Linked DNA regions of Roseibium sp. Sym1. The protein of the gene in region 1 binds, or shares a complex with, the protein of each later gene. Links are inferred from orthologs where the notes say so. Each region holds a gene or a part of one and is shown on either strand. Other genes may lie near its edges.

Region 1 (15,138 bases):
ACGGTGAAGGCGAGATGTTCTTCGGGTCCGATGCCATTGCGCTATCGCCGTTTACGGACCGGATCACCTATCTCGAAGAGGGCGACTGGGCAGTGCTGACCCGCTCCGGCGCCAGCATATTCGACAAGGACAACCGGCCGGTGGAACGGCCGGAAGCGCGGTCGTCCGTGACCTCCAGCCTGATGGAGAAGGGCAATTACAAGCACTTCATGGCCAAGGAAATTCATGAGCAGCCGGAAGTGCTTGGTCATACGCTGTCGCGGTATTTCGACTACACGTCGCAAAAGGCAAATGTCGACGGCGCCGACGCGTTGAAATTCAAGGACCTCTCAAGGCTGATCATCACGGCATGCGGGACAGCCTACCTGGCCGGCCTCGTGTCGAAATACTGGTTTGAGAAATATGCCAGGCTTCCGGTTGAAATCGACATAGCCAGCGAATTCCGCTACCGCGAGACACCGGTCAGCGACAAGGACGCGGCCCTGTTCATTTCGCAATCGGGTGAAACGGCCGACACCTTGGCCTCGCTCCGCTATTGCAAGACGCATGGCGCGACCATCGGGGCAATCGTGAATGTTCCGGAAAGCACGATTGCCCGCGAGTCCGACAGGGTGTTCCAGACCATTGCGGGTCCGGAGATCGGCGTTGCCTCGACCAAGGCCTTTACCTGCCAGCTTGCGGTGCTGGCCGCACTTGCGCTCCAGGCAGGCCGTGAACGCGGCGTGCTCAGCAAGGAACGCGAACAGGAGCTGGTGGCGGAACTGACGGAAGTGCCGAGCCTTGCCCTGAAGGCCCTGGCAAGCGAGGCGGATATCGAGAAGCTGGCCCATCCGCTGTCCAAGGCCAACAATGCGCTTTACCTTGGCCGCGCAACCAATTTTCCGCTCGCCCTTGAAGGGGCCCTGAAACTCAAGGAACTGTCCTATATCCATGCAGAAGGCTATGCCGCCGGGGAACTGAAGCATGGCCCGATCGCACTGATCGACGAGAACATGCCGGTTTTCGTCATCGCGCCCTATGATGCGATCTACGAAAAGACCGTGTCCAACATGCAGGAAGTGGCAGCACGGGGCGGGCGGATCGTGCTGATCACCGACGAACGCGGCGCTGCCGAATGCGGCAATGCGGCCAGGGACACGGTGATCCTGCCGAACATGTCCGATATCGTTGCCCCGATCATCTACGCGCTGCCGGTTCAACTGATCGCGTATCACACGGCGGTCTTCATGGGAACGGATGTCGACCAGCCGCGCAATCTGGCCAAGTCCGTCACGGTCGAATAGATGGCGGAAGACACCGACAGCAGCCGGATCATTCCTTTCGAGGACCGGTTCCGGTCCCAGGTCATCGCCTTGTGGGACAAGTGCGGGCTGACCCGGCCGTGGAACGATCCGGACAAGGATATCGATCGCAAGCTGTCCGACAGGAACGGGGTTTTCCTGCTTCTTCTGGTGGCCGACAGGCTCGTCGGGTCCGTCATGGTCAGCCATGACGGCCATCGCGGATCCATCTATTATCTCAGCATCGATCCGGAGTATCAGTCAGGCGGTCTTGGCAAGAAGCTCATGACCCATTGCGAGGCCTATCTCAAGGATCTTGGCTGCCCGAAGATCAACCTGTTCGTCCGGCGCGGAAACGAGGCGGTCATGACGTTCTACGAAGGGCTGGGATATGCCGAGGAGGCCGCCGTGCCCATGGGCAAAAGGCTTATTCCCGACGATTGACCTCAGACCTGGTTTGAACATTCGTCAATGGACGTGTTTTTCGGACCGCTCGGCCGGGTGAGCACGTAAACGGCGCATCCGCCGATGAACAGGCCGACCAGTACCCCGAGCCATAGCGAAGGCGAGGCTGTATAGAGAAACATGCCGTAGCCGAAGGCCATGCCGGCAACCGCAACCGTCTTGGCCTTGCGGTTGATGGCTCCATGTTCCCGCCAGGCAACCACCGGAGGACCAAACACGGAGTGGTTCAGGATACGCGCCTCGAGAGCCGGCGAGGAGCGTGCGAAGCAGGCGGCGGCGAGAATGAAGAATATGGTGCTCGGCAACAGGGGCAGGAAAGCACCGACTATGCCGAGGCCAACACATCCGGTTCCCAGAAGTTTGAACGTGGTTCGCCGCAACACTGCCTCCGAAATCGGCATTTTTGGGGTTGATCGCTAAAAAATTAATCGAGCGTAGGATACCGCCCCGCGATAAAGATGCTTATCTAGGGTCTGATCCTTTAAATGACGTGCGCCAACAGGGACTTCAAGCAGGTATCACCCATGAGCCGGCACAAACATAAATCAGAAGACGCGCACAAGATAGGCCATCACCGGCCTGGTGCGGCAACACGTCTTCGCAACTACTTCCTGACCGGCCTGGTCATCACCGGTCCGATCGGAATCACGTTGTGGCTGACCTGGACCTTCATCAAGTGGGTTGACGGGTGGGTGAAGCCGTTCGTGCCGAAACTCTATAATCCGGACACCTACCTGCCTTTTCCGATCCCCGGCTTCGGGTTGATCGTCGCGATCTTCGTCCTGACCATCGTGGGGTTCCTGGCCGCAAATTTTCTTGGCCGCAGTATGCTCTCTGTCGGCGAGAACATCGTTGGCCGCATGCCGCTGGTTCGTAATATTTACAGTGGCTTGAAGCAGATCTTTGAGACAATACTTGATCAGAGGGGCGACAGTTTCACCAAGGCGGCGTTGATCGAGTATCCGCGCAAGGGCCTGTGGGCGATCGTGTTCATCTCCACCGATACCAAGGGGGAAGTCGCCGCAAGACTGGAAGATCAGGCGGACACCATGTCGGTGTTCCTGCCGACAACGCCCAATCCGACTTCGGGTTTTCTGCTGTTCGTTCCCAAGGAGGACATCATAGAGCTCGACATGAGCGTCGAGGATGCCGCCAAGCTGGTGATATCAGCCGGACTTGTCAGTCCGAGACATCCGGAGACCCTGAAGGACAAGGTCGTCGATCCGGAGCAGCTGGAGCGTGTCCGGACGCCGGAAGACGCCTGAGGGTCCTGAACCGGGACTGTCATTCCATCGTGCCGGTGCTTCTCATCAGCTGACGCGAAATGGGTTTTGCGCGTTGCTGGCGCAATACGACCGCCGTTGTCACCGGCCCCAGCCGTGCAATTGTATCGACAATCCGCTCCAGATCGACGGGGCGGGGAACGATCACACGCAAGACGAAACAGTCTTCGCCGGTGACGCGGTCCACATTCACGATTTCCGGCGTTTCGGCAAAGAGCTGCAAGGCGCGGGGGATGTTCTCGTGTGTGGTCCTGAGCCGAAGCAAGGCTTGCATGGCCAGCCCCAGCGCCTGCGGGTTGATCCGCGCGCAATACCCGCCGATGATTCCCCGTTCCTCCAGCCGCTTGATACGTTCCGAAGTCGCCGGCTGCGACAGACCAACCCGCCGGCCGACTTCGGACACGGACAGACGTCCATCTTCCTGCAGGATTTCAAGAATTGCCATGTCGGTGGGATCTATTTTGATTTGCAAGGCAGCTCGGTCCGTGTCCTTGAAACTATCGGATTTTCGGTTCTTTTTCCGATGAAGTCTCATTCATTTTCTGTGATGCGGGCTAAATAATGGCCTCTCATCTTATGGATTACAGGAAATTTCAGCATGACGAAACTCGTATCGGTACCTGGAATCGGCAGTTCCGGGCCGGGGCACTGGCAAAGCAGTTGGGAAGGTCTTTTCGCCGGAAGTGTCCGGATATCTCCTGCGTCCTGGACGGAACCTGTGCTGGAGGACTGGATTGAAGCTATCGAACGGGAAGCGGATAGGACCGGGACGGGCGCGGTATTCGTATGTCATTCACTTGGATGCCTTGCGTTTCTGCACTGGGCCGCGGTGACGGCCTGTCCTTGGCGCGGTGCCTTTCTCGTCGGTATTCCCGATGCAAATGGGCCAAATTTTCCGGCCGTTGCAGCAGGATTTGAAATTTCGCGGATCAAGGCCGCAGACCGGCCCATCCTGGCCCTTGTGAGTTCAGATGATCCGTATGACCCGAAGGGTGTCGGTGCGGCCCTTGCCAGAAACGCGGGGGGAACGGTGATCGGTCTCGGCGCCAGGGGACATGTCAACGAAGCCAGCGGGCTTGGCGACTGGAGCGAGGGGCGGGCACTCTTCTCCGCGTTCTTGACGGGTCTCGCAACAAGATGAGCGTCATCCGGCTCTCAGCAGCCTGATCGCCGCGTCCCGTCCAAACAGGTAGAGCAGGCATCGGAGTGCCTCGCCGCGTTTGCTTTCCAGATCCGGATCGGTTTCCAGGATAAGCCGCGCGTCATCCCTGGCAACTTCCATCAGGTCGGCATGCTCTTCCGCGCGTGCGATCCGGAAGCCCGGCGTGCCGGACTGGCGGGTGCCGAGAATCTCGCCGCCGCCGCGCAGTTTCAGGTCTTCTTCCGCGATCAGGAAGCCGTCATTGGTCTGGCGCATGATGTTGAGCCGGGCTCCGGCCGTTTCGCCGAGCGGGCCCTTGTACAGCAGCACGCAGGATGACGGCTTGTCGCCGCGGCCGACCCGGCCGCGCAACTGGTGGAGCTGGGCAAGGCCAAACCGCTCGGCGTGCTCGATCACGATGATGGTCGCGTCCGGCACATCGACGCCGACCTCGATCACGGTGGTGGCGACAAGGACCTTGGTGACCCCGGACTTGAAGTCCGCCATGGCGGCGTCTTTTTCGTCCGCGCTCATGCGCCCGTGCACCAGGGACACCTTCTGCCGCAGCGCATGTTCCAGCACCCGGTGCCGGTCCTCGACTGCGGCGAGATCGATCTTCTCCGACTCCTCCACCAGCGGACAGACCCAGTAGACCTTCTGGCCGTCGGCGATGGCGGCGCCAACGCGCGAGATGATCTCGTCGAGACGGTCGAGCGAGACGGAGACCGTCGTGATCGGCTTTCGACCGGCGGGTTTGTCGGTGAGACGGGAGACGTCCATATCGCCGAACCCGGTCAGAACCAGCGTACGGGGGATGGGGGTGGCCGTCATCACCAGGACATCGACCCCCTGGCCCTTGGCCGACAGCGCCAGGCGCTGGTGCACACCGAAGCGGTGCTGTTCGTCAACAACGACTATGCCGAGATTTTTGAAGGTTACCGTGCCCTGGAACAACGCATGGGTGCCGACCACCAGGTCGATCTCGCCTGCATCGAGCTGTTCCTGGCGGATCCGCCTTTCCTTCTGGCTGTCCTTGCCGGTCATCAGGGCGAGGCGGATGCCGGCCTTGTCGCAGAGCGGCTTCATCGACGCATAGTGCTGGCGCGCCAGGATTTCCGTTGGCGCCATCAAGCCGCCCTGTGCGCCGCTTTCGATCACCTGGGCGAGGGCGGCCAGGGCGACCACGGTCTTGCCGGCGCCGACATCCCCCTGCAGCAGGCGCAGCATGCGCACAGGCTGGGCGAGGTCCTCGTTGATCTCCTGGATCGCTTTTGCCTGACTGCCAGTGAGCTGAAAGGGAAGGGCGTCAATCACCGCCTTCTGCAGGTCGCCCTTCGGCTGCCGCGCGATGCCGCCAAGCGTGCGCATATGGGCGCGGACCATGGCCAGCGCCAGCTGGCTGGCCAGCAATTCGTCATAGGCGAGGCGCTGCATGTAGGGCGAGGCCGGGTCGATGTCCTGCTGCTCCTTCGGGGCATGCAGGGTCTTGAGTGCCTCGGAAAAATCCGGCCAGCCGGTCTGGTGGAGGTGGGCTTCATTCAGCCATTCCGGCAGGTTTGGCAGACGGTCGACAGCGGCACGGACGGCCTTTTGCAGGGTCTTTGCGGCAAGGCCCGCGGTGAGTGGATAGACCGGCTCGATTGCCGGCATCTCTTCAGCTTCCTCCGGCTTCAGGGAATAGTCCGGGTGAACCATCTGGGGACGGTCGTTGAACCATTCGACCTTGCCGGAAACGATCCGCCGCTCGCCTTCGGGAAACGTTTTTTCCAACCAGTCCCGGCGCGGATGAAAGAAGACGAAGCTGATCTGGCCGGTGTCGTCATGGGCGCTGATCTTGTAAGGCGCCTTGGAATGTCGCGGTGGTGCCATATGCCGGCCGATGATCACATCCAACGTGACGATGTCGCCGTTTTCCGAATAGGCGATCCCGGGCCGGTGGCGCCGGTCGATCAGGCTGTGCGGAATGTGAAAAAGGAGATCTGCCACCGTGGCGTCGCGGTCCGGCTGGCCGCCGACCAGTCCCGAGACCAGCTTGGCGATCTTCGGTCCTATTCCGGGAAGCGTGGAAACCGGAGCAAACAGGGGATCGAGAACCGGTGGGCGCATGTTCGGTGAGAGTACCTTCGAAAAATCGGCGGGTGCACGGCAACTGGAGGACCTGTTCTGCCACGAAGACAGACAAGTGCGCAACAAATAGAACAATCTGTGAACTGGGCGCTGACAAGCCGAGACTCTGACGTTATATATCCGTCACGATTTCACCTGATCCGGCGCAGCGGCGAGCGATTGACCGAGCCTGCGAGCGCGCCGGCAGCTTCACATAGGCCTATCATGTCCGAGACGACCGGCGCACGCACCGAAGCTACCGGGGATACGCGCGATCCCCGCCGCAAGAAGATCCTGTTCCGCTGCTGGCACCGGGGCATGAAGGAAATGGACCTGTTGCTGGGCGGGTTCGCGGATGCGGAAATCGACAGCTTGAGCGAAGACGAACTGCGCGAGCTGGAACATCTCCTGACCGCGCAGGACCAGGATCTCTACGCCTGGATGACGGGCCGCACGCCCTTGCCGGACGAGTGGGACGGGCCGCTTTACCGGCGGATCATTGCCTATCACGAAGCCGCCGGTCCGGCCGGGTTTGCCAGATAACAAGATTTAAGGACGCATGCCGTGTTTGACAGGCTGCTGAAGGACCGCGCCAATGTCACGCTTGCCGGCGTGCCCGATGGCGCCGAAAGTTATGCGCTCGCACGGGTGATGGCTGAAAGCGCAGCGAGCGGGCTGTCGCTCGTCTTCATTGCCCGCGATGCCACCCGCATGGCGATGATCAGCGAGGCACTCGGATTTTTTGATCCGGAAATTGACATCCTGCAGCTGCCGGCCTGGGACTGCCTGCCCTATGACCGGGTGTCGCCGAACCCGGCCATCAGCGCACGCAGGCTGCTGGCGCTTGGTCAGCTGGCGCGCGGTCTCGAGACCGGCCGAAAGACCATTCTCCTGACGACGCTGAATGCCGCCCTGCAACGCGTGCCCGAACGCTCGTTCATGGCCGAACAGACGCTCTCCATGGCGCCCGGAAACCAGGTCAACATGGACAGCATTTCCGCCTGGATGGAAATGAACGGCTTTTCGCGCACGCCGACCGTGCGTGAAACCGGCGAATATGCCGTACGCGGCGGAATCGTCGATCTGTTCGCGCCGGGCTCGGAAGAACCGGTCCGCCTCGATTTCTTCGGCGATACTCTGGAATCGATCCGCTCGTTCAACGCCGAAACACAGCGCACCTCAAGGCAGCTCAAGCGTCTCGACCTGGTGCCCATGAGCGAGGTGGTGCTGTCGGAAGACGCGATCTCCCGGTTCCGGCGCTCCTATCTGGCGAATTTCGGCGCCGCCAGCCGTGAGGATGTCCTCTACCAGTCGATCAGCGACGGCCGCCGCTATGCCGGGATGGAACACTGGCTGCCGCTGTTTCACGAGCGGCTCGAGACCCTGTTCGACTATATCGGCGAGACACCGGTGGTCCTCGACACCAATGCGGCGGACGCGGTGCGTGAACGGGTCGACCAGATCCAGGAATATTACCAGGCGCGCCAGGAGGCCCGGGAAATGGGGACGGGCGCCGGCAACGTGCCCTATATGCCGGTCGAACCGGCAAGCCTCTATTTTTCTGAAGCCGAATGGACGGCTGCCATTGCAGACAGGGCCACGGCCTCGCTTGATCCGTTTACGCCGCCGCCGGGCAGCGGGAAGACCGTCATTGAGCTGGAGGGGCGTCAGGGCCGCAGTTTCGCGGCCGAACGGGCCGCCGGCGACGTCAACATTTTCGACGCGCTGACAAGTCATGTGCGAGATCTTCAGAAACAGGGCAAGCGCACGGTGATTGCCTGCTGGTCGGAAGGCTCGCGCGACCGGCTTGGCCAGATCCTCGGTGACCACGGCCTCGGGGCCGTTCACGAGGCTGACACGCTGACGGGCGTTGAGGACCTGCCCAAAAAGACCACGGCGCTTTGCGTGCTCGGCATCGAGCACGGCTTCGAGCTCAAGGACATCGCCTTTATCGGTGAACAGGACATTCTGGGCGACCGGCTGGTGCGCAAGTCGCGCCGCAAGGCCAAGGGCGCCAATGTCATCACCGAAGCCACCGGACTTTCGGAAGGCGATCTTGTCGTCCACGTCGAACACGGCATCGGCCGGTTCATCGGCCTGAAGACCATCGAGGCCGTCGGCGCGCCGCATGACTGTCTTGAGCTGCAATACCAGGGCGGCGACAAGCTCTACCTGCCGGTTGAGAATATCGAACTGCTGTCGCGCTATGGCTCGGAAGACCAGGAAGCCCAGCTCGACAAGCTCGGCGGCGGCGCCTGGCAGGCGCGCAAGGCCAAGCTCAAGAAGCGCATCCTGGAGATTGCCGACGGGCTCATCAAGACGGCTGCGCAACGGGCGCTCAAGACGGCGCCCGTGGTGGAGACGCCGGAAGGGGTCTATGACGAATTCGCGACGCGCTTTCCCTACGAGGAAACGGAAGACCAGCTGTCCGCGATCGATGCCGTCTTCGATGATCTGGCTTCGGGACGCCCGATGGACCGGCTGATCTGCGGCGATGTCGGCTTCGGCAAGACGGAAGTGGCGCTGCGGGCCGCATTCCTTGCAGCCATGTCCGGGCGCCAGGTTGCCGTGGTCGTGCCGACGACGCTTCTGGCACGCCAGCACTACAAGACCTTCTCCGAGCGTTTCCACGGGCTGCCGATCAATGTCGCCCATGCGTCGCGGCTGGTTCCCGCCCGGCAGCTGACCCAGACCAAGAAGGGCTTGAGCGACGGGTCGGTCGATATTGTCGTCGGGACGCATGCGCTGCTCGGCAAGTCGGTGCAGTTCCGCGATCTCGGCCTGCTGATCATCGACGAGGAGCAGCATTTCGGTGTCAAGCACAAGGAGCGGCTGAAGGAGCTGAAGTCGGACGTCCACGTGATGACGCTGTCGGCGACGCCGATACCGCGGACCCTTCAACTCGCCCTGACCGGCGTGCGCGAACTCTCCCTGATCGCGACGCCGCCGGTCGACCGGCTGGCCGTCAGAACCTTCGTGTCGCCCTTCGATCCGCTGGTGGTGCGCGAGGCATTGCTGCGCGAACATTACCGCGGCGGCCAGAGTTTCTATGTCTGTCCGCGTCTGTCGGATATCGCTGACCGGCGGGATTTTCTGGAAAATCAGGTGCCGGAGCTAAAAGTCGCCGTTGCCCATGGCCAGATGCCGCCGGGCGAGCTGGAAGACGTCATGAACGCCTTCTACGAGGGCAAGTACAACGTGCTGCTGTCGACGACGATCGTGGAATCAGGCCTCGACATTCCGACGGCCAACACTCTGATCGTGCACCGGGCGGACATGTTCGGCCTGGCGCAGCTCTACCAGCTGCGCGGCCGCGTCGGCCGGTCCAAGACACGCGCCTATGCGCTCTTCACCGTGCCGGCCAACAAGACGCTGACAGCGACGGCCGAACGGCGCCTCAAGGTGTTGCAGTCCCTGGAAACGCTTGGCGCCGGCTTCCAGCTCGCCAGCCACGATCTCGACATTCGCGGGGCAGGGAACCTGCTTGGCGAGGAACAGTCCGGCCATATCAAGGAGGTCGGCTTCGAGCTTTATCAGCAGATGCTGGAAGAGGCGGTTGCCCAGCTCAAGGACGGCGGCGCGGATTTCGGCGACGAGCAATGGTCGCCGCAGATCAATATCGGCACGCCGGTTCTGATCCCGGAAGACTATGTCGCCGACCTGCAGCTGCGCCTGCAGCTCTACCGGCGTCTCGGCGATGTCACCGAGGCGGAGGAAATCGATGCCTTCGGCGCGGAACTGATCGACCGCTTCGGCCCGCTGCCCGACGAGGTCCAGCATCTCCTGAAGATCGTCTACATCAAGGGACTGTGCCGCAAGTCCAACGTGGAGAAGGTCGACGCCGGGCCGAAGGGCATCGTCATCACCTTCCGCAATTCCGAATTCGCCAACCCGGCGGGGCTGGTCTCCTACATTGCCGAGCAGGGTGTGCTCGCCAAGATCCGGCCGGACCAGAAGATCGTGCTGACCCGCGACTGGGACAAAACGGATGCGCGGCTCAAGGGCACGGCGACGGTGCTGACCAAGCTGGCGCGGCTGGCAGCGGTTTGATTTCATCAAAGGCCGCCAGAAAACGCGTGTCATTCCCGCGAAAGCGGGAACCCAGGATTCTTCATCGTTCGCGTGAGATCACTAAGAATTGCCCGGGAGTCCTGGGTCCCGGCTCGCGCTGCGCTTGGCCGGGATGACAATCTTTTTGATTGGCAGCTGATGAAACAATCAAGCAGGGGCGTGGACCGCAAGACTCAGTCCCCCTCCGCCCATCCTTCTGCCCCTACCAACGGCACATAGGCGACCCCTCCGAGATCGTCGGTCTTGAATTCTTTTTCCGATACCCGCCGGACCCGGACAAGATCCTGCATGCGCCTCGTAGGGCCGACCGGAATCACCAGGCGACCTCCAACCCTCAGTTGCTGTTTCAGGGGGGGGCGGGATTGCACCATCCGGAGTGTGTCGGACCGATCTATTCTGTGTTCAGTAGCGGTACTGGGGCAGAGCACGAAGCTGGCCAATATGATAATGCGTGTCAAAAGGTGACAAAGTGGAAGATGCGCACAAGTTCTTTTGGTACTGCGAGATGGTGACAGTTGCTGGATTGCTCCAGCGGCGCAATCTGGCGAAACTGGGAAAATGAATTAAGAATTTTCAAATCTCTTCCAGTAAGCGGAATAAGGTGCAATATCGAATTTGTTTGCCTTTCTCGAGCTGGGGACTCTCTGTGACTGATTGTATAAAATTGCCAATTATTGCGGCCGCTCTGTTTTTCAATATTTTTAACAGTTTAAATGCAGCGAGTACTGCCGTAATCAGTGTGCCAAACGTGGGTGTTTCTTATAATAATACTTACGATAACAATCGTCTCCGTCTTGTTTCTGGAGCTGATATTCCCGAGAGTTGTGTGGGATTCTTTCAAGTGAAGATCCCGACATTGGAAGATGGATTGTTTGAGATTTCACAGTGTTTGAGTGCGCTAAAGGCAAATAGAATTAATCATGAAAGAGCATCTGAAACTATTCATTACATCTATAGAAATACATTGGTGAATCATGTGAATTACAATAAATCTAGAAAAATACTTAGCTATATAATTAGCGATGTTTGCGATGCGGAAATGTATGGCAAGAAATTTTCTAAAGAGGATGTTGTGGACGTGATTTCGTTTGTTCAAGGAAGAGGGCTCTGGGGTGATGAAAGTAAAGAGGTTACCCGGAACTCGAGAGTGCTTTCGAAAATATATCTGTATTCAGAGGAATGTCTATCTGCTTTTGAGGTATTGGGGAAGGAGTAAAATTTTTGAAATTGGTAAAGCGAATAACTTGGTAGTTTTTCTGATCAATTAGCTGGTGCGTTTGAATAAAACGGAAAATGGCATGCAGGTGGCCAAAATATTTATTGTTTGAAATTTTTACTTCGACGTTTGGCGAAAAATTATTTCATGCTGCGAATGAAATCTTGAGGGGATGCCTTGCTCTTGAGCCGCGGTTCGTACTGAAACCGAATTGATCTGACAGTTGCTGTTTGCTTGAGCCGAGTATGCAGCTTTGGTTCTTGATGTCGTTTTCTCCTTCGTTTGCAGTCCTTCGGAGTGGTCGTCCTCGTCCATTTCGACCGTTGTTCTACCGTGCATGTCGCGTCACTGTTATGGGTGTTATGGGTGCCTCACATTGCTGTGGACAGACAGCTTGTCATTGGCTGCCAGATTAGCTGTCTTCCGCCCATCCTTCAGCCCCCACCAACGGCACATAAGCCACTCCGCCCAGATCGTCCGTATTGAATTCCGTTTCCGATATCCGCCGGACCCGGACAAGATCCTGCATGCGCCTCGTAGGGCCGACCGGGATCACGAGGCGGCCACCAACCTTCAGTTGCTGCTTGAGGGATTCGGGGACGGTCGGGGCACCGGCGGCGACGGCGATGGCGTCGAACGGGGCCTTGTCAGGACAACCCAGTGTGCCGTCCGCGCACAGGACTTCCACATTGCCGTAGCCGGCGGCTTCAAGATTGGTCCGCGCCAGATCTGCAAGTTCTGGCAAACGCTCGATGCTGATGACGGAAGCTGCCAACTCACCGAGGACTGCTGCGGCGTAACCTGAGCCCGCACCGATGTCGAGGACGGTGTCCTCGGGCGATATTTCCAGCAATTCGCATGTCAGGGCAACAACATAGGGCTGGGAGATGGTCTGGCCGGATCCGATGGGCAGCGGGCCGTCCCAATAGGCGCGGTCCTGCTGGTCCTCAGGCACAAACAAGTGCCTTGGCACTTTTTCCATGGCTGCCAGAACCCGTTCGTCGCTGACACCGCGCCGGCGCAGCTGGGTTTCAACCATCTCCTTGCGTTCGTTCGCAAACGGGTCCACGGCTCCTCTCTTTCAATACACATTTACCGTGCATTTGATCGGCTGTCTCAAGACTCTATTAAACCTAAAACCGCATAGTGGTGGCACCAAGAGGCCAGAGTATAGCGTTAAGGTCCCAAGAGTGCCCCGAGCAGCCACGAGACAGCGTAAAAAATCCATTCTCCGCCGCCTGATCACGCCCGCCATCGCCATTGCGGCGCTTGGTTATTTCGGCTTTCACGCGATGAGTGGAGAATTGGGCATGGTCGGCCGGGCCATGATCGAGCGCCAGGTTTCCGAACTGGAAGCCGAACTCGAGACGCTGACCGCCGCGCGCGAGGCACTCGTCGCCCGTGTCAGTCTGCTGCGCCCGGAGAGCCTCGATCCGGACATGCTGGACGAACGGGCCAGGCTCAATCTCAATCTGGTCCACCCTGACGAGCTGGTCGTGCTGCGTCCGGGGCATCGTTACAGCATGAACTGAAAACAGGTTCATTTTTGCTACTTAACGGAAATCAGGTTAAAATCAAAAATATCAAGCCAAGTCATTAACTTGCGTGCGTTTCGCAGTGCGAGATTGATGGATTGGATTGACAGCGACTACAGGATAAGTTGCCACTACCTGTCTTAGGGGAAACTTCACGCCGAGAAGAGGGTTATGGCCACAGCATCAAAGACCACTTCCGCTAGCTCCAAGAGTGCCAGCCGGACACGCAGCTCCGCCAAGAAGGCGAAGCCTGCGATCGCAGAGTTCGACAAGGACCAGGAACTTCACGCCTATCGTGAAATGCTTCTGATCCGCCGATTCGAGGAAAAAGCCGGCCAGTTGTACGGCATGGGACTCATCGGTGGATTCTGTCATTTGTATATCGGGCAGGAAGCTGTCGTTGTCGGCCTGCAGATGGCCAAGAAGGACGGCGATCAGATGATCACCGGTTATCGCGATCACGGTCACATGCTGGCGATGGATCTCGATCCGAAGGGTGTCATGGCCGAGCTGACCGGGCGCCGCGGCGGCCTGTCGAAAGGCAAGGGCGGCTCCATGCACATGTTCTCCAAGGAAAAGCACTTCTACGGCGGCCACGGCATCGTCGGCGCCCAGGTGTCTCTGGGGACCGGTCTCGGCTTCGCCAACAAGTACCGCGAGAACGGCAACGTCGCGATGGCGTTCTTCGGCGACGGCGCGTCCAACCAGGGCCAGGTCTACGAGAGCTTCAACATGGCCGAGCTCTGGAAGCTGCCGGTCGTCTATGTCGTCGAGAACAACAAGTACGGCATGGGCACCAGCGTTTCGCGCGCGTCCGCAACGACCGACCTGTCCCAGCGCGGTGCGTCCTTCAACATTCCGGGTGAACAGGTCGACGGCATGGATGTGCGCGCCGTCATGGCTGCCTCCGAAAAGGCCCTGAAATGGTGCCGGGACGGCAAAGGCCCCTATATCCTTGAAATGATCACCTACCGCTATCGCGGCCACTCCATGTCCGACCCGGCGAAATACCGCTCCAAGGACGAGGTCCAGAAGATGCGCACCGAGCACGATCCGATCGAGCAGGTCCGCAAGCGTCTCCTGGACAAGGAATGGGCGTCGGAAGACGATCTGAAGGCCATCGACAAGGACGTCAGGGCCAAGGTCGCCGAAGCCGCGGAGTTCGCCCAGACCGATCCGGAGCCGGACGTGTCCGAGCTCTACACCGACATTCTGCTTTAACGCCGGGGATTATCATGCCTATCGACATTTTGATGCCGGCGCTTTCGCCGACAATGGAAGAAGGTAAGCTCGCCAAGTGGCTGAAAGCCGAAGGCGACAGCGTTACCGCCGGCGACGTGATCGCCGAGATTGAAACCGACAAGGCCACCATGGAAGTGGAAGCGGTCGACGAGGGCACGCTTGGCAAGATCCTGGTCGCCGAGGGTACCGACAACGTCAAGGTCAACGAGAAGATCGCTGTTCTCCTGGCCGACGGCGAGGATGCCAGCGCCATCGACGCCGCTGCCTCGGCTCCCGCTGCTGCACCGGCCCCTGCCGCGGCAGAGGCACCGAGCGCTCCGGCCGTTGCGTCCGCTCCGACACCGCAGGCCCCGGCAATGGATACGCCCGAGGATCCGGAAGTTCCGGAGGGCACCACGATGAAGTCCTCCACCGTGCGCGAAGCCCTGCGCGACGCCATGGCAGAGGAAATGCGCCGCGATCCGGACGTCTTCGTCATGGGTGAGGAAGTCGCCGAGTACCAGGGCGCCTACAAGATCACGCAAGGCCTGCTCGACGAGTTTTCGGCCAAGCGCGTCATCGACACGCCGATCACCGAGCACGGTTTTGCCGGCATGGGTGTCGGCGCGGCCATGGCCGGGCTGAAGCCGATCGTCGAGTTCATGACCTTCAACTTCGCCATGCAGGCGATCGACCAGATCATCAACTCCGCCGCCAAGACGCTGTACATGTCCGGTGGCCAGATGGGGGCCCCGATCGTGTTCCGCGGTCCGAACGGTGCCGCAGCCCGGGTCGGTGCGCAGCATTCCCAGGACTATGC
Region 2 (14,549 bases), 180 kb from region 1 along the record:
ACCGCCGGCGAATGCCGGCGGTTGTTTCTTGGTGACAAGCGATCAGCTCAGGACGGTCGTGCCTTGGCCCGCACCGCTTCGGTCTTTTCCAGAGCCTTCAGGAGGTGCCGGTCGCGGTCGTAGACATCGGAGTAGAAACCGATCGACCCGTCGAGGTCCGGCCAGGCCGTGAAATAGGAAACATAGACCGGAATGTCGCCGTTGACCTGTTCCTGCTCGTTCTGCCCCTGGGCGATGCGGGAGGTCACATAGTCCTTGGACTTGCCGAGCACGGCGGCTGCCATGGCCTTCGGGTCGTGCAGTCGGATGCAGCCATGGCTGAAGGCGCGCATGTCTTTGTTGAAGAGGTTCTTCGAAGGCGTGTCGTGCATGTAGATGTGGTGTTTGTTCGGGAACAGGATCTTGACTTCACCAAGCGCGTTCGAACGGCCGGGATACTGCCTCACATTGATGGATTGCTGCTTGGCGGCCACTGCATACCAGTTGACGGATGCCGACGACACCTTGCGTCCTCCCGGCGTGGAGACCTCATAACCCGCGCGGTCCAGGTAACTTGGATCGTTGGCGAGTTTCGGCAGCATTTCGTTGACAATGATCGAATACGGCACGCCCCAATAGGGATTGTACTCAACGATCTCGATCTTGTCGTAGAAGAAGTTGGTCTGGTTGGACTTCTTGCCGACGACAACACGCATCTGCAACGGCACTTCGCCCGGCGCAAAATAGGTTGCGGTGAATGCGGCCTGGTTGATGAACACCTTGCGTTCGCCGAGTTCTTCCGGAATCCAGCGGCTGCGCTCCATGGCCAGTTCGACCTTTGCAATCTTCGCCGCGTTGGTTTCGCCGACCATGGCCTTGATGGTGTTTTTACCCACGATCCCGTCTGGTGTCAGCTTGGCTTCCTTCTGGAAGGCCTTGACCAGGGCGACCAGTTCCGGCGTGTAGACCTCGCCATCGTCATAGGCTTCCAGGGTCTCGGCATGGGCAGTCCGCAGCTCGTCAGACCCGTTCTTTGCGATCGCCGCGACGATATTCTTCATTTCGGGGCTGGACTTGCCCGCCTTCAGGAATGTGCCGGGAGCGATGACGATCTGGTCCGCTTCCTCGTCCTCCGCCTTCAGGCGCTTCAGTTCCGCGGTCAGTTTTTTGAAGTGCTCGTTCTGGGGCTGGTGCCCGGAAAGCGCGGTTGCGACATCGCTTGCGCCTTCAAGCTGTTCCAGCGCGGCCACGAGATCGACCTCGTGGCGCGGAAGGTCGTGATATTGCGAGATCCGGTTCGGATCGACCCGGCCGCGCGTCGCGTCGAGCACATAGGTGAGTGCAGCGGCACTCAGTTCCATTTCGAAACGCATCAGGGCGGCGTCGCGTTCCGCGCCTTCCAGGCCGGAGGCCGCCGGCAGGGCGACAAAATAGTCGTCCGGGTTCAGCGCGAAAGTGCCCGCTTCCGCGAGCGCCCGGCGCAGCTGTGCGGCTTTGACGGTCGCCTTGCCGTCCTCAAGCCAGAGGAAGTCCGGGTGTTCCCGATAATAGGCAATCAGGGCGTCGCCGACTTCCGGCAGGACGGTCAGGGACATTTCCTTCAGCGCCGGTCGGGCCTCATCAAAGGCGGTCAGCACAACCGGTGCCGCAGGCGCGGTGTCCGCCTGCGTGGTGGGGACGGGCTGACCGGCTTCGTCCACGGCTGCCTCAGGCTGAACTTCGGCGGTTTTCTTCTCCGACAGTTCCTCGAGCGATACCTGCTTCCAGCTGTCCGGCACGTAGTTCAGATAGCGTGGCGCGGATACCCTCGCCTTGCTGGCCTTTTGCCGGAGCTGCTCCTGCCGCAGACGTTCCTGTTCCCTGCGCTGATGTTCCGGATTGAACAGGCGTTGGAAAAAATTCTGGGCGCTGGCCGTTTCAACGGCGGTGAAACTGAAGCCGGTCGCCAGCACCGATGCCATAAGGCCGGCCTTCAGCGAATTTCCAAGGAACAATTTCGTTCGTCCTGCCAGCGCATGGCCCCGGACCCGCACGCCATGTTTGACTTCATCTGCTCGCATTGTCTCAACCCGAAATGTTTAAATCTTCTGGGGCCGGCCGCAGCGCCCGATGCAACCGGCTTTGTTCGTTCCCTGCCAGGAAAACCGTAGCCCGAACCACTTAGCCGGGCAATGTGTCACGCTGGTGCCGGCAAATTGGTTTCGTTGTCTGAAACCACGCCAACGCCCCGTTTGCAACTGGTTAATACTACATCAGGCCTGTGCAGTCGGTTAAGGGCACGTGTCTTGCACAGGTTTTGAATTCACTTTGGTGTGACGATAATGCCGCGCCTGTATAAGCCTATGGTAGAGACGAGGCAAACCCCTCCATCCTGAATTGCGCCTGGGCAGAAGCGCGCGCCGTGCCGGCTCGAAACAGTCGGATAAATGACCTGTTATTAGTGCCAATCCGCAACGCTGTGACGCGCATCACTCAGCAAGGTCAAAAGGCTTCCTAAACCGGTCTCTCGAAATGGTGAAACACCACCGGAGACCTTAATGCCGTTCCAATTCAATGTCGGAGACCATGTATCTCCGGTCCTGAAATACAAGAATTTCGACATCTCCCAATATACCCAGCTGAAATGGGCGCGCGGCAAGCTTTTCCGCATGGTCGGGAACAACCCGTCCTGCAACGCCTACTTCCGGACGCTGCCCATGGGGCGCAGCCTCACAAGCCTCATCAAAGACAGCGGCATCTGGGTGAATTACGGCCCGACCATTTCGCCGCTTCACGGCGAAATCCATATGCCGAGTGGCGAAATCGCGGTTGGTGACAGGGCCTTCAACATGGGCCGCTGGATGGTTTTGGCAACCATCATTCACGAACTGGCGCACTACAACGGCGCACCCATATCGGGCGGCGACACCAGTGCCGAGGAAGCCGTCTATCACTGCGGGCTCGGAACGTCCGAAGAGTATTTGCAAGGGATCGACGATCCACGCACGCCCTACGATCCGACGATCGGCGGGTGAAATGCACTCCGTGCGGTGGCGATTCCAGCCACCGCACCAATCAGGTAAAGTCCGATCAGAACGGAATTTCGTCGTCCATCGGCCCGCTGCCGCCACCGCCGGAAGGTCCGCCGAAGCCGCCGCTGCTTGATCCGCCGCCATAGCCTCCACCGCTGCTGCCTCCGCTGAATCCGCCACCGGATCCACCGCCGAAGCCGCCACCGCCCTGGCCTTCGTTGCCGTAGTCGGGCAGACCGCCACCGCCGCCGGCGCCCTCACCGCGGCCGTCCAGCATGGTCAGGTTGGAGTTGAACCCCTGCAAGACCACTTCGGTGGAGTACCGGTCCTGGCCGCTCTGGTCCTGCCATTTGCGGGTCTGCAACTGTCCCTCGAGATAGACCTTGGACCCTTTGCGCAGATAGCTTTCGGCAACCTTGCAGAGGCCTTCGTTGAAGATCACCACACGGTGCCATTCGGTTTTTTCCCGGCGCTCGCCGGTGTTGCGGTCGCGCCAGGATTCTGACGTTGCAATACGCAGGTTGGCGATGGGACGCCCGTCCTGCGTGCGGCGGATTTCCGGATCGGCACCCAGATTGCCGACCAAAATGACTTTGTTGACGCTGCCCGCCATTCTGCACTCCTGTTGTTCACGCGCGATGCTGCCATTGTTGAGACATCGGCCTTGCTTGGCCGTTCCATCGCGCTTCAAGCCATGCTGCTAGAAACCAGAACCCTAGCGGCCAGCCAACAGCTGCGCCTGCATTTTTCTGGCCCGGCACCCATTTTCCACAAGGCAGCGGGCCTGCTGCGGCCTATTGCCATGCATATTTTCCGCTCAAGCTGCACGACCTCCACCCGTGATTGCATCCGGTTACATTTTGCGCCGCTTTTGTTCCGACCGCCTGCACCGGCCTTGTCAGGAACGGGAGCCGGTCATTGCGGCGCGTTCCGGCGTCTCCGGCACTTTCCTACTGACGTATCGCAGCTTACCGTACTTGTTTTGTTCTTATCATTTCTGTAAAACCGATTCAATCAGCCAGAGCAGCCAGTGCCGTATTTTGAAGGCTACCGGAAAACGCCTTACTGGAAGCGGCGCGCTAAACTGCTATATCGGGGCAAACGGACAGATACGTGACGGGAAACTGCGCGCACGGCGTCGCGCGACCGGCAGCACGCGCATGAGGTCAGGAAGAACTGCAATGAACACATCCAAGGGCGCAATGCCGGATGAATCCTGGAAGGACGACCCCACCAAGATGCTCAGCATCCGCGGTGCGCGGGAACACAATCTGAAGGGCGTCGATCTCGACCTGCCCCGGAACAAGCTGATCGTGATGACGGGTCTTTCCGGGTCAGGCAAGTCCTCGCTTGCCTTCGACACGATCTATGCCGAGGGCCAGCGTCGCTACGTCGAGAGCCTGTCCGCTTATGCCCGCCAGTTCCTGGAGATGATGCAAAAGCCGGATGTCGACCAGATTGACGGTCTGTCTCCGGCGATCTCCATCGAGCAGAAGACAACCTCGCGCAACCCGCGTTCGACCGTCGGTACGGTGACCGAGATCTATGACTACATGCGGCTGCTGTTCGCGCGTGTCGGTATCCCCTATTCCCCGGCGACCGACCTGCCGATCGAAAGCCAGACCGTCAGCCAGATGGTCGACCGTGTTCTCGGCCTTGAGGATGGCGCCAGGCTCTATCTGCTCGCCCCGATGGTGCGCGGCCGCAAGGGAGAATATCGCAAGGAACTCGCCGAGCTCATGAAAAAGGGCTTCCAGCGCGTCAAGATCGACGGAACGTTCTACGAAATCGCGGACGCCCCTGCCCTCGACAAGAAATTCAAACACGACATCGATGTGGTCGTGGACCGTCTGGTCGTGCGCGACGATATCGCCGGCAGACTGGCGGATTCCCTGGAGACAGCACTCAAGCTGGCCGATGGCATCGCGATCGCGGAATTTGCCGACAAGACGGACGAGAACGGGGATCCGGAACGCCTGATCTTCTCGGAGAAATTTGCCTGTCCGGTGTCGGGTTTCACCATTGCGGAAATCGAACCCAGGCTGTTTTCCTTCAACAATCCGTTCGGCGCCTGCCCGACCTGCGACGGGCTCGGCACCACGCTTGCGTTCGAGGAGGACCTTGTCGTCCCGGATCATTCCCTGTCGCTGCGCGAAGGCGCCGTGTTGCCCTGGGCCAAGACAGGATCAACCTCGCCCTATTACGCCCAGACGCTCGAAGCCCTGTGCAGCCATTTCGACATTTCCATGGCAACGCCCTGGAAGGATCTTCCGTCGGAGGTTCAGGATGCGATCCTGCACGGTACCGGCAAGGCCAAGATCGAGTTCGTCTATGACGACGGCGTTCGCTCCTACCGGACGGAAAAGACCTTTGAAGGTGTCATCGGCAATATCGAGCGCCGCTGGCGTGAAACCGAATCCACCTGGGTGCGCGAGGAACTGGCGCGGTTCCAGTCCGACCATGCCTGTCCGGCCTGTAACGGCTTCCGCCTGAAACCCGAAGCCCTTGCCGTCAAGATCGCCAAGCATCACATCGGCCAGGTGACGGAATTCTCCATTCGCCAGGCCAGCGACTGGTTCGAGGCCCTTCCGGCCCAGCTGAACGACAAGCAGAGCGAGATCGCCGGACGGATCCTGAAGGAAATTCGCGAACGGCTCAAATTCCTCAACGATGTCGGTCTGGAATATCTGACGCTGTCTCGCGCCTCCGGAACGCTGTCGGGCGGTGAAAGCCAGCGCATCCGGCTGGCCTCCCAGATCGGGTCCGGCCTGACAGGCGTACTTTACGTTCTGGACGAGCCGTCTATCGGCCTACACCAGCGCGACAATGCCAGGCTGCTCGAAACGCTCAAGCACCTGCGCGATCTCGGCAACACGGTCATTGTGGTCGAACATGACGAGGATGCCGTCCTGACCGCCGACTACGTGGTGGATGTCGGTCCGGGCGCGGGTGTGCACGGCGGCGAAGTCATCGCCAAAGGCACGCCGTCGGAGATCATGGCCACGCCCGCATCGCTGACCGGGCAATACCTGTCGGGTGCCATGATGATTTCGCGCGCGGACGGCCGCCGCAAGATCAACAAGAAACGCCGGATTTCGGTCAAGGGCGCACGCGGCAACAACCTGAAGGACATTGACGTCGACGTGCCGCTGAGCACGTTCACCTGCGTGACAGGGGTGTCCGGTGGCGGCAAGTCCACCTTCCTGATCGACACGCTCTACAAGGCGGCGGCGCGCAGACTCAACGGTGCGCGCGACAATCCGGCACCGCACGACCGGATCGAGGGACTGGAAGTTCTCGACAAGGTGATTGACATCGACCAGTCGCCGATCGGGCGCACGCCGCGCTCCAACCCGGCCACCTATACCGGCGCCTTCACGCCGATCCGTGAATGGTTCGCAGGCATGCCGGAGGCCAAGGCGCGTGGGTATCAGCCGGGCCGGTTCTCGTTCAACGTCAAGGGCGGACGCTGCGAAGCCTGTCAGGGCGACGGTGTCATCAAGATCGAGATGCACTTCCTGCCCGACGTCTATGTCACCTGCGACGTCTGCAAGGGCAAGCGCTACAATCGTGAAACCCTGGAAGTCGAATTCAAGGGCAAGTCGATTGCCGATGTTCTCGACATGACGGTGGAAGAAGCCGCTGACTTCTTCTCCGCGGTACCGGCGGTGCGCGACAAGATGGAAACGCTGGCGCGCGTCGGGCTCGGCTATATCAAGGTCGGGCAGCAGGCCACGACCTTGTCCGGTGGCGAGGCGCAGCGGGTCAAGCTCGCCAAGGAACTGTCCAAGCGCTCGACGGGACGCACGCTCTATATCCTGGATGAACCAACCACCGGTCTGCATTTCCATGACGTGGCCAAGTTGCTCGACGTGCTGCATGAACTCGTCGACCAGGGCAACACGGTGCTGGTGATCGAGCACAATCTTGAAGTCATCAAGACGGCGGACTGGATTGTCGATCTCGGCCCGGAAGGCGGCGACGGCGGCGGAACAGTCGTCGCGGCCGGGCGTCCGGAGGATGTTGCCGAGGTGGCGGAAAGCTACACCGGCCAATTTCTGCAGGAACTTCTGCAGCGGCGTCCTCAGCGCACACCGGACGCGGCGGAATAGCACAAAGCAGCAGGCGCTTTCCCCAACGGCAGCATTCTATGTGCAGTGCACACTGAATGCTGCTGTTTGTTTTTACGGGTGTTTTTCGAATCACCTCGACCAGTCTGGATTTTCTTTGCTGCATTGCACCACGTGCATGACAGGCATGCAGAGATGGCACTTCTTTTAATTCGAGCGGTGAAATATATAGGTATCAACAACGGCGCGGAACGCTGAGGCGTTTCGGTTAATAAGGAAAACAAAATGTTTGACACAGTGCGCCAACGCTACAGCAACTGGGTAAGCTACCGCCGCGCGGTCGACGAACTGTCCCGCCTGTCCTCGCGTGAGCTTGCCGACCTCGGCATCAGCCGGAGCGATATCAAGTTTATCGCTCGCCGTCAGATCGGCTAACACATTTAGAGATCGCGTCCCTAGGCATCCTCCTCCCAGCCGACGGGCGTGTGACACGCAGGGCATCCTCCTCCCAGCCCTGTCACGTCGAAACGACGCCCGCCAGTACCTCCTCCCACTGGCGGGCGTTCGTTTGTCTGGCGCTTGATTTTCATTTGAACAGCACTTTCAGTCATGTCTCTAATCTACAGATGTATTCATCTGCTGATGGAGACCTTCAATGTCCATTGATTCCAACAAGATCGACGACGCCGTTCTGGCTCTTCTGACCCTGACGCTGCATGACGGACAAAGAGCCTGGAAAGGCCATGACTGGGACGTGCTGGGACGTTTGCATGAAAAAGGCTATATCAGCGACCCGGTTGGCAAGACCAAATCCGTGTGGTTGACGGAGGATGGGCTCAAGCGGTCCAAAGAACTTTTCGAACAGCTCTTTTCCACATAGGCCCCTGGAGCAACAACTTTGCCCGGCCTTGTCGCCGGGCTGAGGACACCCGGTGCAGCCTCGCCAACTCAAACCCGCCCGGTCTTTCGAAAGACCGGCCCTGGCCAGCTGTTCGAAAACGGGCTTTCTGGAGAACATTTTATCTCGCACATGCGAGATGAATATTTCGCCTGTTATGCGTTTGATGCGGGCAATTGTGGCATTTCAAGCCCTTTAACCGGTTATTAATCTGCAAAAAATGCATACCTGCTTCGCGATTTGCCCTCTACCTCGCACTGCACAAAGTCCCTATCTTCCAATCATCAACGATGAACGGGCCAGACGCCGATCCGCGGTGCCATGGCCAAGAGATAAAGCGAAAGGCCTAAACCATGATCGATAACGTTGTTCGCAAATTCAACAACTGGAAACGCTTCCGTCAGACCTATGACGAGCTGTCCAACCTGTCCAACCGCGAACTGAACGACCTGGGCATTGCCCGTGCCGACATCGCCCGTTACGCGCGCATGTCCGCAAAGTAAGTCAGTTTCGCGATCCCGCGGCATCCTCCTCCCAGCCAACGGATCGCACCATCTGCACCTTCGGGCGCAGACTTCAAAAAGCGCCTGCCGGATCCTCCTCCCACCGGCAGGCGTTTTTTTGTGTTCGGGGTGATCTCCCGGAAGTCCGCGTGCCCCACCAGTGGCCAGACGTCGGTTGCCCGTTGCGGAAATGGACCGGACTCTGTATCAGGTCACTCAATACAGAGGATCGGCAATCGCGTGCCAGGTGGCATCCATTGACTTGCCGGCTTGTCCCAGGGACGAATAATGACCCCCATCCATATCATCGGCGGCGGCCTTGCCGGATCGGAAGCGGCATGGCAGATCGCGCAAGCGGGCCTGGACGTTGTGCTCCATGAAATGCGGCCGGTGCGCAAAACCGATGCGCACCAGACCGACGGACTCGCGGAGCTGGTCTGTTCCAATTCTTTCCGCTCCGACGATTCGGAGCAGAATGCCGTCGGCCTGATTCATCACGAATTGCGCCAGCTCGGTTCGCTGATCATGACCTGTGCCGACGCGCACCAGGTGCCGGCCGGCAGTGCGCTTGCTGTTGACCGGGACGGATTTTCCAATGCCGTGACACATGCGCTGGAAAGCCATCCGCGTATTTCGATCGAGCGCCAGGAAATAGCCGGTCTTCCCCCGGAAGACTGGGACAAGGTCATCATCGCCACCGGGCCGCTGACGTCGCCTGCCCTGTCCGAGGCAGTCCTGGAAAAAAGCGGTGAGGACGCGCTCGCCTTCTTCGACGCCATCGCCCCGATCGTGCATTTCGACAGCGTTGACCTGTCAAAGGCCTGGTTCCAGTCGCGCTATGACAAGGTCGGACCGGGGGGAACGGGCAAGGATTACCTCAACTGCCCGATGGACCGGGACCAGTACGAGGCCTTTATCGATGCCTTGCTGGCCGGGGAAACGGCCGACTTCAAGGAATGGGAGGGCACACCCTATTTCGACGGTTGCCTGCCCATCGAGGTCATGGCGTCCCGCGGCCGGGAAACCCTGCGCCATGGGCCGATGAAACCGATGGGGCTGACCAACGCCCACAATCCGGACGTCAAGGCCTATGCCGTCGTGCAGCTGCGCCAGGACAACGCGCTCGGCACGCTCTACAACATGGTCGGGTTCCAGACGAAGCTGAAATACGGCGCGCAAGCGGATATCTTCCGCATGATCCCGGGTCTCGAAGACGCACAGTTCGCGCGGCTCGGCGGTCTGCACCGCAACACCTTTCTGAATTCGCCGAAAGTGCTGGATCACGGCCTTCGTCTGAAGGCCGACCCGCGTCTTCGTTTCGCCGGCCAGATCACCGGTTGCGAGGGCTATGTGGAATCGGCCAGCGTCGGCTGTCTCGCCGGCCTGTTCGAGGTGATGGAAGCGCGCGGCCAGGACATCGTGCCGCCACCCGAAACCTCCGCCATGGGCGCCCTGCTCGGCCACATCACCGGCGGGCATATTACGCGCGAGGACGGGGCCGGAAAGCCGGGGTCGTTTCAGCCGATGAATGTCAATTTTGGTCTTTTTCCGCCGATCGAGGCGCCGACCAGGGACGCTGACGGCAATCGGTTGAAGGGCAAGGACAAGGCGCGCGCCAAGAAACTCGCCATGACCAGACGCGCCAAGGAAGACTTTTCCGTGTGGCGGGCATCTGTGGGCCTGCGGAACCAGGCTGCCGAATAACGCCGCCTGCAGTTCACCTGAAAATGAAAAACGCCGGGACGGTCAGATCCGTTTCATGACAGACCCGGACGCCCGCCAGAGCAGCCACTGGCGGCGCAACTGCGACACTTCCGCGACCTGTTTCAGCGGGTCGAATTCAGGCGCTTCGAGCTTTTTCAAAAACGGCTCGACAAGGACCAGCGGCAGGAAAGCCGGTTCGCAATCTTCTGGAACCTCCGCAGCGACCTGACGTACGCGCCCAAGGTGATGGCGAACATGGCCACGCAACTCGGCCAACACGGCGTTGAGTTCCGGGGTGGTTTCCCCACGGAAGACGGTTTCCTGATCGAGATTGTGCCTGGAACAGATATCCTGTGGCAGGTACATCTGCCGGCGGGAAGCGTGCCATGGCAACGCACGCATCAATCCCGTCAGAGCATAGGCGACACCTGCATGCCCCGCCGCTGTCGCGGTTCCCGGGTCTTCCCCGCCGTTCAGGACCAGGCAGGCGAGCTGGATCAGTCCCGAGACGGTTTCTCCGGCATAGCCCTCCAGATCGTTCAGGCTGGGCATCTGGTCGTTGTAGAGATCGAACACCCGCGCTTCGGTCATGGCGACCAGGCCCTGCTTGGGAAGGTTATAGGTGTCGATGGTCCGAAGCAGCGCGTTGGCAACCGGGTTCGAGGCAACCGCTCCGTGCTCGGTTCCCGCCAGAAGATCACGCCACCACTGCAGCCGGACCTCGCCCGGCAGCGGCTCTGAAACCAGTTCGCGGATCCGGGCGATCTCGGTGTTGAACGCATAAAGCGCCATCAATCCGGGGCGGTGCGCTTCGGGTGCCAGGAGCGCGCTCAGATAACGATCCTTGTCATACTGGCGCACAACGTCGGCCGCGAGGTCGAAATCAGTGGTCATAACCGCACATATGGCATTCCGGAGACCTCAGTCCACTGCCAGGAGAGCGGTGGCAACCGCGCGGTCTTCTGAAAGGAGCACGTTGTAGGTGCGCACCGCTGCGCCTGTCGACATCGGATCCGCCAGGATCCCCGCCTCGCGGAACCGTTCCTTCAAAAACGCCGGTAGCGGACACAGTTCCCGGCCGGTTCCCACCAGCAGCACTTCGATATCCGCCTGTTCCTCAAAGACCTTCTGAAAGGCGTCTTCGGAAAAGTCGGCCGGTTCGGTAACCGCCCAGCCGTAAATCCCGCTCGGGATGCAAAGCAGGGAGCCTCGATGGGACATGTCCGCGAACCGGAAGCCGCCGTTGCCATAGGCATCCAGCGGCGCCCGGCCGGGAAAATGCGCGTCTCGAATTTCCATTCGCAGCGGTTCCTAGACAGACGCCTTGGCTTCTGTCCCCTCCTTGCCGTCGTCGTCCTTCTTGTCGAGTGCGTCGGGCCTGAGGTTGAAAAGGATCAGGAACGGTGCCGCCAGGAAGATCGACGAGTAGGTGCCGATCACGATGCCGAAGATCATGGCAAGCGTGAAGGACTGGATCACTTCGCCGCCGAAAATGTAGAGCGCAAACAGCGCCAGCAGCGTGGTGACGGAAGTCATGGTCGTGCGCGAGAGCGTCTCGTTGATCGACTGGTCAAGAATGTCCTGCAAGGGGCGCTTCTTGTATTTTCGCAGGTTCTCTCGAATACGGTCATACACCACGACGGTATCGTTGAGCGAATAACCGATGATCGTCAGCACGGCCGCAATACTGGACAGCGAGAAGTCGAGTTGCAACAGGACGAACAATCCGACCGTGATGACGACGTCATTGGCGGTGGTCAGGATCGCTCCGAGCGCGAACTGCCATTCGAACCGGAACCAGATGTAGAACAGGATCGCCAGCAGAGACGCGATCACGGCAATTGCCCCGGCCTGGGCCAGTTCGCCGGAAACACGCGGGCCAACCACTTCCACACGGCGGAAGTCGACATTCTGGCCTTCGAAGATGGTACGCACCCGGCTGACAACCGATTGCTGGGCCAACTCGCCGCCCGGCTGTTCCTCGACACGGATCAGGATGTCATCCGAGGCACCGAATTCCTGGACCTGAACGTCACCCAGATTGAGCTCGGAAAGCTGAGCGCGGATGGAGCCGACATCGGCGGGGCCGTCGGTCTTGATTTCAATGATCGTGCCGCCCTTGAAATCGATGCCGTAATTCAGGCCGACCATGAAGAAGCCGGCGAGCGATGCAACCACCAACAGGATGGACAGCGGAAAACTGACTTTCCGCAGCCACATGAATTTGATTTTGGTGTTGTCCGGAACGAGTCTCAGCAACATTTGATTGTCTCCCGGATCAGATCGGCAATTTGGACGGACGGCGCTGGCGGATCCAAAGAGCCACAAGCAGCCGGCTGAACGTGAAGGCCGAGAACACGGTGGTAAAGATACCGATTGCCAGCGTCACTGCGAAGCCGCGCACCGGACCGGAACCGAGCTGGAACAGGATCACAGCCGCGATCAGCGTCGTGATGTTGGCATCGAGGATCGTCCCGAGCGCCCGGCTGTAACCGGCGTCGATGGCCGAGATCACCGATCTTCCTGCCCTGGCTTCCTCGCGTATGCGCTCGAAGATCAGGACGTTGGCATCCACCGCCATACCGATGGTCAGCACGATGCCCGCGATGCCCGGCAACGTGAGCGTCGCCTGCAGGAAGGTCAGCGCCCCGAAGATCAGGAAGATGTTCGCCAGAAGCGCCAGGTCGGCAATGATACCGAACCTGCCATAGGCCAGGATCATGAACACGATCACGGCAATGCCGCCGATGATCGAGGCCAGTTTGCCGGCTTCGATGGAATCGGCGCCAAGACCCGGACCGATGGAACGTTCCTCGATGACCGTCAATTTGGCGGGAAGCGCACCGGCGCGCAGCAGAACCGCCAGATTGTTGGCGCTGTCGACGGTGAAGTTGCCCGAGATCTGTCCCGAACCGCCGGTAATGGGCTCGCGAATGACCGGTGCCGAAATGACTTCCTCGTCGAGGACAATCGCGAACGGCCTGTTGACGTTCTGCTGCGTGATCAGCGCAAACTTGCGCGCACCGGACTGGTTGAAGCGGAAATTCACAACGGGTTCGTTTGACCGCTGATCAAAGGCCACCTGTGCATCGACGAGATCCTCTCCCGACAGAAGCGGAGCTTCTTCCAGCAAATACGGGAAAGGCGGATCGTCGACCGACATCATGACTACTGTTCCGACCGGCGGTCGGGTCTGCATGGCCTGTTCACCGGTCATCGACGTGTCGACCATGTGGAATGTCAGCACGGCGGTCGTCCCGATGACATCCTTGAGAAGTTCCGGATCATCCTCACCCGGTGCTTCCACCAGGATCCTGTCCGCTCCCTGCCGCTGGATGCTCGGTTCGGTCGTGCCAAGTTCGTCGACGCGGCGGCGGATGACCTCGATGGACTGCTGGACAATGTTGGTCATCCGGTCCTCGAGGCCCTGCTCCGAATAGGTGAAGCGAACCAGTCCGTTTTCGTTGACGCTGATGTCAAATTCGTTGACGGGCTGCCCACCGAACAGGTTGGTGACCAGCGGATTGACCAGCGGCTGCAACCGTTCCTCTGCTTCCTGGAGGCGGGTCAGGTCGCGGATACGCACCTGGGCCGCTTCGCCCTGCACGCCAAGGCCTGTGTAACCGATCCGGGGATCTTCCCGCAGAGCCGTGCGGATCTCTCCTTCCAGTTGCTTCATGCGCTTCTGGATGTAGTCCTTCTGATCGATCTCGTAGAGCAGATAGGCACCGCCCCGAAGGTCAAGGCCGAGAACCATCTGGCTTTTGGGAAGGAAATCCGGCCAGCTTTCAAGCTGTTTGGCGGAGAAGAAATTCGGCAGAGTCGTTATGATGCCTGCGGCAACCACAAGCAGGATCAGCACGATCTTCCAGCGGGCGAAATAGAGCATGGTCAAGCCTTAAAAGCGGCCAGGCCGATCTGGAACCGGCCCGGCATAATCATCAAAGCGGCGCGTTGGAAATCAGCCGTTGTCCTTGGCCGGTTCGGTCTTGGAGCGCACTTCCGATACCATGGAGCGGACCACGCGTACCTTCACACCCTCACCGAGTTCCACCTGGATCTCGCCGTCATCGACGACCTTGGCGACCTTGCCGATGAGACCGCCGGTGGTCACGATGGTGTCGCCGCGGCGCAGGTTGGCCACAAGTTCCTGGTGCTGTTTCATCCGCTGGCGCTGCGGCCGGATGATCAGGAAATACATGATGGCGAAAATTGCCACGAACGGCAGAATCTGGATCAGGAAACCGGAGGTCCCTGCCGGACCGGCTGCCTGTGCATAGGCTGGGGTGATGAACATTTACTACTCCTAAGGGGGCGCCTTCGTCATCCGGTCCTCCATTTTCTGGCAACCGGGAAAAACGCTCTCGTTCTGGTCGCGCGGACT

The links.
Region 2: the proteins of mfd (region 1) and uvrA are in contact, whole or in part, in a crystal structure (PDB 4DFC), measured with the Escherichia coli proteins. The link is inferred for Roseibium sp. Sym1 from one-to-one orthologs.

The regions. Positions count from the first base shown.
Region 1 is NZ_CP114786.1:4,978,290-4,993,427, forward strand. The notes cover bases 6,507-10,525. They hold mfd (transcription-repair coupling factor), read left to right. Parts: upstream 6,507-6,839; coding sequence 6,840-10,325; downstream 10,326-10,525. Other genes in these bases: O6760_RS23225 (FAD assembly factor SdhE), read left to right, coding at 6,507-6,818; O6760_RS33390 (hypothetical protein), read right to left, coding at 10,520-10,525. Also shown: glmS (glutamine--fructose-6-phosphate transaminase (isomerizing)), read left to right, coding at 1-1,283; O6760_RS23195 (GNAT family acetyltransferase), read left to right, coding at 1,284-1,724; O6760_RS23200 (YbaN family protein), read right to left, coding at 1,727-2,146; O6760_RS23205 (DUF502 domain-containing protein), read left to right, coding at 2,270-3,010; O6760_RS23210 (Lrp/AsnC family transcriptional regulator), read right to left, coding at 3,030-3,473; O6760_RS23215 (RBBP9/YdeN family alpha/beta hydrolase), read left to right, coding at 3,627-4,169; ATP-dependent DNA helicase RecG, read right to left, coding at 4,173-6,275; more of O6760_RS23225, read left to right, coding at 6,501-6,506; more of O6760_RS33390, read right to left, coding at 10,526-10,717; O6760_RS23240 (hypothetical protein), read left to right, coding at 10,993-11,562; O6760_RS23245 (protein-L-isoaspartate(D-aspartate) O-methyltransferase), read right to left, coding at 11,975-12,631; O6760_RS23250 (FtsB family cell division protein), read left to right, coding at 12,753-13,094; pdhA (pyruvate dehydrogenase (acetyl-transferring) E1 component subunit alpha), read left to right, coding at 13,269-14,318; O6760_RS23260 (pyruvate dehydrogenase complex E1 component subunit beta), read left to right, coding at 14,333-15,138. UniProt on the Escherichia coli protein: Couples transcription and DNA repair by recognizing RNA polymerase (RNAP) stalled at DNA lesions. Mediates ATP-dependent release of RNAP and its truncated transcript from the DNA, and recruitment of nucleotide excision repair machinery to the damaged site.
Region 2 is NZ_CP114786.1:5,158,539-5,173,087, forward strand. Bases 3,873-7,302 are described here. They hold uvrA (excinuclease ABC subunit UvrA), read left to right. Parts: upstream 3,873-4,192; coding sequence 4,193-7,102; downstream 7,103-7,302. In the rest of the region: O6760_RS24005 (L,D-transpeptidase family protein), read right to left, coding at 48-1,973; O6760_RS24010 (hypothetical protein), read left to right, coding at 2,517-2,993; O6760_RS24015 (single-stranded DNA-binding protein), read right to left, coding at 3,049-3,603; O6760_RS24025 (DUF1127 domain-containing protein), read left to right, coding at 7,346-7,495; O6760_RS24030 (DUF6429 family protein), read left to right, coding at 7,716-7,940; O6760_RS24035 (DUF1127 domain-containing protein), read left to right, coding at 8,312-8,461; methylenetetrahydrofolate--tRNA-(uracil(54)-C(5))-methyltransferase (FADH(2)-oxidizing) TrmFO, read left to right, coding at 8,750-10,165; O6760_RS24045 (phytoene/squalene synthase family protein), read right to left, coding at 10,208-11,059; O6760_RS24050 (Mth938-like domain-containing protein), read right to left, coding at 11,087-11,464; protein translocase subunit SecF, read right to left, coding at 11,477-12,427; protein translocase subunit SecD, read right to left, coding at 12,444-14,054; preprotein translocase subunit YajC, read right to left, coding at 14,127-14,462. UniProt on the Escherichia coli protein: The UvrABC repair system catalyzes the recognition and processing of DNA lesions. UvrA is an ATPase and a DNA-binding protein. A damage recognition complex composed of 2 UvrA and 2 UvrB subunits scans DNA for abnormalities.